Regions from separate parts of the Peribacillus sp. Hz7 genome, predicted to be linked through region 2. Evidence: riboswitches for the same ligand, from Rfam matches in the RefSeq annotation. Region 2 holds a riboswitch; each other region holds the start of a gene.
What was found. Region 2 has a riboswitch for cyclic di-GMP ahead of ACE199_RS13390 (hypothetical protein). Riboswitches for the same ligand answer to the same signal wherever they lie in the genome.
Positions count from the first base shown of each region.

Region 1: it holds a riboswitch for cyclic di-GMP, as region 2 does, so the genes downstream of both, ACE199_RS21985 (PAS domain S-box protein) here and ACE199_RS13390 (hypothetical protein) in region 2, are expected to answer to the same signal.
Region 3: it holds a riboswitch for cyclic di-GMP, as region 2 does, so the genes downstream of both, ACE199_RS22625 (response regulator) here and ACE199_RS13390 (hypothetical protein) in region 2, are expected to answer to the same signal.

Region 1 is NZ_JBHHJV010000033.1:9,240-12,527, reverse strand. It holds gene ACE199_RS21985 (PAS domain S-box protein) at 1-1,159, opposite strand, end outside; cyclic di-GMP riboswitch class I at 1,200-1,292, opposite strand; gene ACE199_RS21980 (ECF transporter S component) at 1,557-2,093, shown strand.
Region 2 is NZ_JBHHJV010000008.1:197,389-200,676, forward strand. It holds gene ACE199_RS13380 (acyltransferase family protein) at 1-166, shown strand, start outside; gene ACE199_RS13385 (Ig-like domain-containing protein) at 299-796, shown strand; cyclic di-GMP riboswitch class I at 959-1,043, shown strand; gene ACE199_RS13390 (hypothetical protein) at 1,064-1,783, shown strand; gene ACE199_RS13395 (short-chain fatty acid transporter) at 1,983-3,288, shown strand, end outside.
Region 3 is NZ_JBHHJV010000038.1:1,587-4,874, forward strand. It holds gene ACE199_RS22615 (DinB family protein) at 194-484, opposite strand; gene ACE199_RS22620 (aspartyl-phosphate phosphatase Spo0E family protein) at 778-942, shown strand; cyclic di-GMP riboswitch class I at 1,025-1,109, shown strand; gene ACE199_RS22625 (response regulator) at 1,190-1,546, shown strand; guanidine-I (ykkC/yxkD leader) riboswitch at 1,752-1,849, shown strand; gene ACE199_RS22630 (APC family permease) at 1,918-3,282, shown strand.

The sequences.
Region 1 (3,288 bases), on a different contig from region 2:
TTTGTTTTTCTGTTGCTACTTGTTTCGTTATGTCTTGTGATATACCGTATGCACCATCAAATTGTCCGTTTACTATAATAGGGACAATGGAGGTGTTTAAATAAATGAGAGAACCATTTTTGTGATAAGCTGTAGTTCTAAAATTTTGAGGAGTCCCTTTTTTTACTAAATCGAACCGTTTTTTTACCTGTTCTTTTTCTTCAGGTTTGACCATGTCCAGAAGACGCATCTTTAAAATCTCTTCTGTGCTGTAGCCAGACATTTGTTCGAGAATATGGTTACAGTCGGTAAAATACCCGTTTACATCTAATGAGTAGACACTATTTGCATTAAACTCAATGAGTGATTCATATCGTTGTTTGTTATCTTTTAGTTGATTGTAGAGTTTCTTCTTCTCCGTAATATCTTTCCCGATTACCATAACAGCTGGTTTTCCGTTAAACGGTATCCTCACCGAATTACAATCTACATCTATTACTCTATCATCTAACCTTTTTAGTTTATATTCACAAAAAGGAAGAGTTTCTCCCCTTAATAGCCTTTTTAGGCGATCTTGCAATCTATCTATGTCTTCAGGCACCATGATTTTTTGAATTTTTTTACCCAAAAGCTCATTCTCATGATTTACCCCCAGCATCTTTAGTGCCTCCGGGTTCGCGTAGACAAATCTTTCTTCCTGATGCACAAAAATAGCGTGGGGTGACAGCTCAATCAGATGGCGATACCGTTCCTCGCTTTCCGCTAAATGTATCGTTGTCATTTTCCGGTCGGTAATATCAAAAACGATTCCTGTAATTAAAATGACCTTTCCTTGATCATTTTTCGTAATATGGGTGTTCTCTTGGATCCACCTCATAGCTCCATCGGAACGAATAATTCTATATTCAATATCAGACGGTCTGCCCGATAATAACGTTTTTATGTGATTTTGAACTATATCCATGTCTTCTGGAAAAACAAAATCTTTCCATAACTCAGAATTGTTTTCAAAATCCTCTTGTGTATACCCATATAGTTTGGCATTCTCACTTGAAACCCAAAGAGAACCTTCCTCTAAATCCCTGTACCAAATGGATGCACTTACGCTATCAATTATTTTTTTTGTGAATTCTATATCTTTATGATTTCTTAATAGGTTGGCAATATAATTGATATTCATTTACATTCTCCATTTATTGTTATTCATTAAATTGTCAATATAAAAAAGCCATCTTCTAAGAGAAGCAGCCTTTTACAAATTTAGACCCGTAGCTTTGCGTCCGTATTTTTCAATAAGTTTGCTCTTGTCATTATAATATTGTTAGGATATGGGAACAACAGGAGATTTTTAATTTTCTGTCTTCTTGTATGATTTATTCTGTTTCAGATCTAGTGCTGTCCTTTAACTAGACTCAAATCTTTTAAAATTAGCTTTATCCTATCATAGTTCAACACTTGGATCCCCGGTTTTTCTACAAACTGACCCCTACGTTTTGTTGAAAAGTGATACTTTTAAAAACGTCAGTCTTTTGCTAAGGTTATCAGTAAATTCAAAAAAGTAAGGAAGATTTATGACTATGCAAAAAACACAATCAAGATCGCGCACACAAACTTTTGATTTGATTCTAACAGCCATGTTAATTGCACTCGTATTCGTGGCTACATTCTTTTTAAACATCCGATTACCGATTGCGGCAAATGGCGGTTTGGTTCATCTTGGAACAGCTATGCTGTTTATCGCTTCCATCTTGTTTGGTCCTAAAAAAGGAGCTATGGCTGGTGCTATTGGGATGGGGTTATTCGACTTAGTTTCTGGTTGGACATTGTGGGCGCCTTTTACCTTTGTGGTTCGGGGCTTACAAGGATATATAGTTGGAAAAATTGCTTGGTCAAATGGCCGCAATGGTACAAGTGTTGCTTTTAATCTACTAGGTACTATCCTGTCAGTTCCTGTGATGTTAGCAGGTTATTACGTTTGTGAAGGGGTTCTATACGGTAGTTGGATTGCACCATTGGCCTCTATTCCAGGAAACCTAACTCAGATTGTTGTCGGAATTTGTATAGCGATTCCGGTTGGTGTTGTTCTGAAAAAGGTTCCTGTTTTTAAATCGTAAGCACTTATTCAACATTTAAAAAAATAAGCGTATTCGAGATTGTTCTCGAATACGCTTATTTATTTGCTAAAAAGTTAAATCGACTTTTCCCAAAAGATAATTCTTGCAAGCTTTTTGGGGGACGAGTGCTTGTATCTTTAGTTCTTTTGGTAGATCAAAGGATGCGCGTGCTCTTTTTATATTGTTTTCTTCTGCGATTATTTCTATATCATCGTTTATGTCTATGTCATTATAGATGTTTATATCTACATCGACGTCGATATCGATGTTTACGTTTCAGTAATCTTCTTCTCCATGATGATTAAGTAAAGTTCGAATTTCAAACAATCATTAGAGAAGGCTATTGGAATGGAATATAAAAGAGTAGATTACATTTACTCGCCCCTTCATTTATGGAATCATTTTTAGCAAAATACGTTGATGTTTACGTCAATATCGACATCTACATAGATATTTACATCGATGTTTTTGACGATGTTGTTATCGTTGGTTACATGACTTTCATCTTTACTAATAGGGCAGTTAGTGGAACAAGGACGTGTATGAATATGATATATTTTATACATAATACGCTTATTTTTAAGAACTTTAAAACTGGAAAGGAGTAGAGTTTTGTCTCTTTTTATAAACAGGTTTATAACTGCTATATTATCTACCATTACGTTTAGTTTCCTTTATTCTTGTTTTACATATAACTCTTTCTATGAAAATTTCTTTTTCGGACTTATTTATTTATCAGTGATATATATATTTATTGGTATACCGATCTCTCTAATCATAGATACATATATAGTTAAGAATTATAAAGGAAGATTTTTTGTTTATTCATTATTCGGTGTACTTGTAGGTAGTGCGGTGTCTTTTCTGCTTTTTTTAGATGGGTTCCCATGGTTTTTAATCCCATACTCTATGATACTGGGGTTTATTGCATCCAATGTTTTTTTGCATATCAATATTATTCTACGTGGTAAAAATCCCTTCAGATTTTCCTGAATTATGAACGCATTACTTAAAGGTCAAGTTTTTATGGGGTGAAACTTTCTTGGCGTTGTCAATCCGCATTTTCCTTACTCTACCCCGCCGTTTATGGAATCATTTTTAGTAAACTACGTTGATGTTTATATCAGCATCGACATCTACGTAGACATTTACATCGATGTTTTTGTCGTCGGTTACATGACTTTCATCTGTGTGA
Region 2 (3,288 bases):
GCATAAAATTGACTTAACAGATTATTTTAAAGTAAACGGTAAATTCCAGCCTGTTATTGGTAATGTTGTGATTTACCGAGATAATAGACATTTAACCAATACTTATTCTGAAAGTTTCGGACCTATTTTTGAAGAAAAAATCAACAAGATACTCAAAGATGAATAATAGGGTTCTCTGCAGCATAGTCAGGATGCTGGGAATTTGAGATTAGGCTAAAGTTTAAAGCGATGAAGTACGAAAGAAAAGCTCTGGAAGAGAATGAACTGCACCCCAATTGGAGGTGCAGTTTTTTATAGCTTGAACTTGACGAAAAATATGAATCTTTCTTTATATTTAACGAATCCAAAAGATACAGGTTTTTATGTAGAAGTATTTAATCAAAACAGTTCAGTTTACCAATATTTGTACACAGAATATGGGACTGGAAAACTTAAAAATATTAGTAATCTTAATTTAAAAAAAGGTCTTTACTATATTAAAGTTCGACATAACAAGGGCGAGGACAAAAAAGTTCCTTACACGTTAAAAGTTATCCAGAGGGATACAACATCACCTGTCACTCCTACTGTTAATAAAGTAACAACTAAGTCTACGAAAGTAACCGGAAAAGCAGAAAAAGGTGCAACAGTTTATGTGTATAGAGGCAGTACAAAACTTGGTCAATCGGTTGCCTCGAGTTCTTCAGGCAGCTATTCTGTGAAAATTGCCAAGCAAAAGAAAGGTACTAGCTTAAACGTTTATGCAAAAGATAAGGCTGGTAACAAAAGTCGAACAAAAACAATAAAAGTTCAATAGAAAAGGTAAATGTTATTCCCTGATAAAGAAAGCCAGCTATCTAAAGAGATAGGTGGCTTTTTCATTTATAGGAAATGTCACAAAAAAGTAAATATTATTCAGACTATGAGAAGAAGGAACTGTTTAATTTAAAAATTTAAAACCGATAAAATAAATGAAATCTATATTAAAAGGTACAATCAAGGAAACTTGATGTCACAAAGCTATCGGGGCTAAGGGTTATAATCTATGCCAGCCAGCTGCCGTTATCACAAGGGGGAGAAGGTAATGAAAACAAAATGGTTTTCAAAGATTTTAGCAAGTTTAGTAGCAATCACTCTAGTCTTTGGTTCTGCTTCATTTGCGAGTGCGAAGGGATCCGACAACAAAAAAACAGAACAAAAGAATCCAGTTAAGAAAGAAGAAAAGTCTTCTAAGAACAAAGAGAAAGAAAAAGAGAAAAAGGTTGCTGTGAAATCTAAAACTGGTAAAACAGTTGAAAAACGTCTAAATACTATCGATTCTTCAATCCAAAAGATTACGAAATCTATTAATTCATACTTTGATGTAAGTGAAGATGGAACAGCTGATAAAGAATTAAGTAAAAAAACAGCATCTAAAAAGTACAATAGCTATAAAGGGAAACTAAAAGCCGAAATCAATAAGCTTCGTGCTATTGATAAACAGTTGGCTTCTTATAAGAAAAAGCGTAAGGTGAGTACTTCTGAGTTCGATGCTTTAGAAGAAAAGTCTAAAGAACTTCAAAAAGTAGCTGCAGATGAGATTGAACGAGTGAAGTCTTTAGTGGAACAGGTTTCTACTCCAAAAACGGAAAAGGAAACAACACCAACAGAATCAGATGAAACAACGAATGGATTAGAAGAAACAACACCAGCAGAGTCTGGTGAGACAACAAATACACCGGAAGAAACAACACCAACAGATTTAGGTGAAACTACAACTTCAACAGAATCAGCGGTTTTAAGAGGAGTGCTTGTCACTCTCTAAAATTTATTGGAGTTTTTATGTAATAAAAAAGGAGAGTCATCATTTGAAATAATGATCACTCTCCTTTTTGTATAGGCTCAGTTTTGGAATGGTACAGGCCAGAAGGTCATTTGTCTGAAACAAATAAGCATACCTTTAACATATCGCTGAAGTGTCCGCCATATGAATAGGGTAAGACAACAGTGGAGGGGGCCTCATGATGTTAAATGCCATTTCTGATAAGCTGTCGAAGTGGATTAATCGTTACTTGCCCGATGCCTTTGTTATTGCAGTATTGATGACATTACTTGTTTTCATACTTGGTTATATTAGCACGCCGAAAAACCCTCTTGATCTTATTCGCTCCTATGGTGATGGTTTTTGGGTTTATTTAGCTTTCACGATGCAAATGGTGCTGTTATTGATGACAGGGATGGTACTTGCTTCTGTTCCGTTTATTAGAAAAGGGCTAGAGGCATTATCGATAAGAGCCAATACAGCGAATAAAGCCTACCTTCTTACATTTTTGATATCAGCGGCTGCGTATTATATTAATTGGGGATTAGCTGTTGTCGTGGGAGCCATTGTAGCGAGGGAGGTAGGTAAACGAAATAAACAAGCACATTTTCCATTATTGGTCGCTTGTGCTTATGCGCCGACCGCTTTGTACACAGCGGGTTTATCCAGCTCTATCGGACTTACAGTAGCTACCAAAGGCCATTTTTTAGAAGATACAATGGGGATTATTCCGACATCTGAAACAATCTTTCATTCAGGAACGATTATCATTTTCCTTGCTTTATTAATAACGATGCCTCTCTTTATTTTACTTATGGCTCCGAAACAGAATATTATATCGTATTCACCTCCTACCAGAGAAAAAAGTGATCAGGAGAAAAGTTCTGAGATAGAAGAGTCTACTCCGGCTATTTATTTAGAGAAAACGAAAGTGTTAGGCATTTTAATTGGATTGATTGGAATTATATATGTTATCGTGAAGTTTTCAAGTGAGAAAGATTTAAATCTAGATATTATTAATATGTTCTTTTTATCTCTCGGTTTACTATTTCATGGTTCTTTACGGAATTATGGTGAAGCATTTAAGGAAGCAGCTAAATCTATATCCCCTATTATTTTGCAATTCCCTTTTTATGCTGGAATTATTGCTGTATTAGGAAGTTCAGGGTTAGCGGAGAATATTATTCAGGCCATGGTTTCTATTTCAAATAAAGAAACTTTCGCTGTATTTACTTATTGGACAGCAGGATTAGTGAATATGTTGGCCCCGTCAGGCGGAGGGCAGTGGGCTTTACAAGGACCTTTGCAAATACCGGCTGGATTGGATTTAGGCGTGGATCCAGCAATTGTAGCCATGTCTGTTGGTTGGGGAGATGCCTGGACCAATTTAATACAACCATTTTGGGCATTGCCTATACTCAGCATTGTAGGCTTGCATATACGACATATCATGGGTTATTGTTTTTTACTCTGTATTTGGGTAGGAGTGGTAACGACAATATTGCTGT
Region 3 (3,288 bases), on a different contig from region 2:
AATCGCCGCCACACGCACCGAAGTAGCGAAAACCAAGCAGAGTAGGGCGTGTGGCGAGTTCAACGTACAAAATAGCAACACCGCGCAGGAGGCTAATAAGCCGTCTGTACTGCTAACTGTCGGTGCGACAGGGTTAGCCTGCTAAATAACTAGTGGATACACTGGTGTTCGCAGGAATCCCCCACTTCAAGCTTTAGCTAAGTGGTGGGTAGTTCAACTCATTATGTAAAACAGTAGATGCCTTTACAGTATCCTCAATTGTGGTGAATGATTTGGATACAATTTGCTGCAAACTATTTCCTTTCATCCGTAAATACCATAGTTCATCCACTGCTATCATATGACCAAAGGTTTCAGCAATGGTAGGGAAAACACTATCCACTTTGTTAAGAAAAACTTCCTCTGGAAGACCTTTTAAATGTTGAATTAACCTATCATTAGCCCATACATGGTAATCAAATAATTGCATAGTCCATTCTTTCACCAATGGTCCCCCTTAACGAACGTTCTTCATTTTTATAAATTATACTTCCGGATATCAGTTAATAGAATAGCGAGAATCAAACTCTTTTGTAGATTTTCTGTATGAAAAAGCTCATTGCTGTGTGAATGACTCATTTTTCTTTTTGAATGGTATGTTCATTTGTAAAGATTTTGTCGTATCAACAGATTAACTGTCGAACCCCTTATTATTTTATGAATCATCGTTTATAATGATGGCTGTTGCCTATGTTTTCTATTTTTTGTTAAAAATGAATAGGGAGTTAAGTTGCGAAAATGAAAGTTTTATCACTTAAAGAGCTGGAATATAGAATTGACGCTGTAAGAACTCGTATGATTGTTGTAGGAAAATTAAAAGGACTTGGCCATCCCGACACGATTAAATCCAGTCAAGAGTTAGATATTTTATTAAACGAATATCAAAAAATTAAAGCAAAATAACCTATCCACAAATTTATTAGTGATTCATAGGTGTTTATGACTATTATCTTATATTTAATCCTTCATATTAAATATGTTATTATGCCTATTGGGGCAAATTTTACGAAAGTAAGAGACGCAAAGCTACGGGCCTAAAGCATTTTTGCCATGGTGGCCGAGTTGCCAGGAATTATTCCTGTATAATTATAATAAATAAAGTGGCATTTTCCTGATTTGCCTTAGTCTTTAAAGAAAGGTATTTCTATTATTGAAGAAGTTTATTTTGCTTGTGGATGATTCTCTTTTTATGAGAACGTTATTAAAAAGAGAGTTAAACCCAAATCATTTTACCGTTATTTCGGAAGCCGAAGATGGTCTAGAAGCGATAGAAAAATATAAGATGCTTTCTCCGGATATTGTGTTGATGGATGTAACGATGCCCAAAGTTAATGGCCTCGAAGCTTTAAAAGAGATTATTTGCTTTGATCAACGTGCAAAGGTTGTAATGTGCTCGGCACTTGGTTCACAGCCATTAGTAATCGAAGCGTTAAAGGCTGGCGCCAAGGACTACATTGTTAAACCTCATTTTGGTAACCTAAATAACATCCTTATTAATTTGTATTAGTCTACATCCATTTCAAATGGGTGTTTTTTTTATCTCTCCAGATGTTTTAGTCAGAAGTGCATGGTGATAAGACGTACTTAGAATATATAAAATCTAACTATATTTCTATGTCATGAAATCTTACATTGTTATTGAAACACTATCCTCATCTACATATACTTGAAATATCAATAGTATATTGGTTCTGATTCTTGCAATCGATAACGAAAATGCTGTCTAGGGTTCCGGTTGAAAAACGTCTGGTCCGAGAGGGAGCGTACAGCTTATATGCTGTATACACGGAGGGAAAAAAGCCCGGGAGAATTTTTTTATAAAATTCTCCCGGGCTTTTTTGTTTTTCCGTACCAAATTCAGAAAAGAGGGTGGATAATATGAGTAAAAACACAACCTTGATTAAATCACTTAAATTGCATCAGGTAGTCTTTATGGGGCTAGCTTGGATGACACCAATGATCTTTTTTACTGTCTATGGTGTTGCACATGAAGCTGCCGATGGCATGATGGCGGCCGCCTATTTGACTGCTTTTATTGCTATTTTCTTCACTGCGTACAGTTACAGTCGCATGGTAAAAGCCTATCCTATTGCGGGATCAGCTTACACGTATACGAAAAAAGCTATTAATTCGAAAGCTGGCTTTCTTGTTGGATGGGCGTTGTTGATGGATTATATTTTTTCTCCTATTATTGCCATACTCACATTTGGTATCTTCATGAATACAGAATTTCCTGCCGTACCCGTGTTTGTTTGGATTATCATCATGAATGTTCTCCTTGCTGTCGTTAATATTGTCGGTATTAAATCTGCGGCACGTATAAGCGGGATTTCTGTCCTCGTTCAAATCGGTTTCATTCTTCTGTTTTGTATTTTAATTGTAAAAGATATTTTAAATGGTGAGACAGGAGCCAATTCACTTTTCTCCATTACTCCTTTCTTCGGTAGTGACACAGCCTTCAGCTCTGTCTTTTCAGGTGCTGCTTTAATCTGCTTTTGTTTTCTTGGTTTTGATGCTGTTACAACAATGGCGGAAGAAACAATTGATGCTAAAAAGACAGTCCCTAAAGCAATATTTCTGATTATTCTAATAGCTATATCGATGTATATGGCAATTTCTTATTTAACGCAAATTGCGTATCCGGATTTTGCTTTTGCAAATCCAGATAATGCGGCATACAGCCTTGTTCAGCTTGTTGGCGGTAACTTGCTTAGTTCATTGTTCATCATGGTCTTAATCATCGCAACCTTTACTCAAGGTGTTTCCTCTGTAACGAGTGTGAGTCGTTTCCTTTACGCACTTGGACGCGAATCTATTTTACCGAAAAAATTGTTTACAACACTGCATCCGAAATACAAAACACCTGTTGCTAATATTTTATTTATAGCAACGATTTCATTATCAGCGGTATTCATTAATCTGGATACAGCAGTCATGTTTGTTAGTTTTGGAGCATTAACAGCTTTTATATTTGTGAATCTATCCGTCATTGCTCATTACTATATCAAGATGAAAAAACGTTCACCGAAAGATACATTTCTATATCTTATTTTCCCTCTAATTGGAGCCATATTTATCAGCTGGCTGCTTACGTTACTTGATAAACATACATTGACAATGGGCATCAGCTGGGTTGTAGTTGGATTTATTTATCTTTTTATAAAAACAAAATGGGAACAAGCGAAAGAGCGCAAAATGCCAGCTCCATCTAAGGGTCATCTGACATCAAAAGAAATCATGTAAGATATT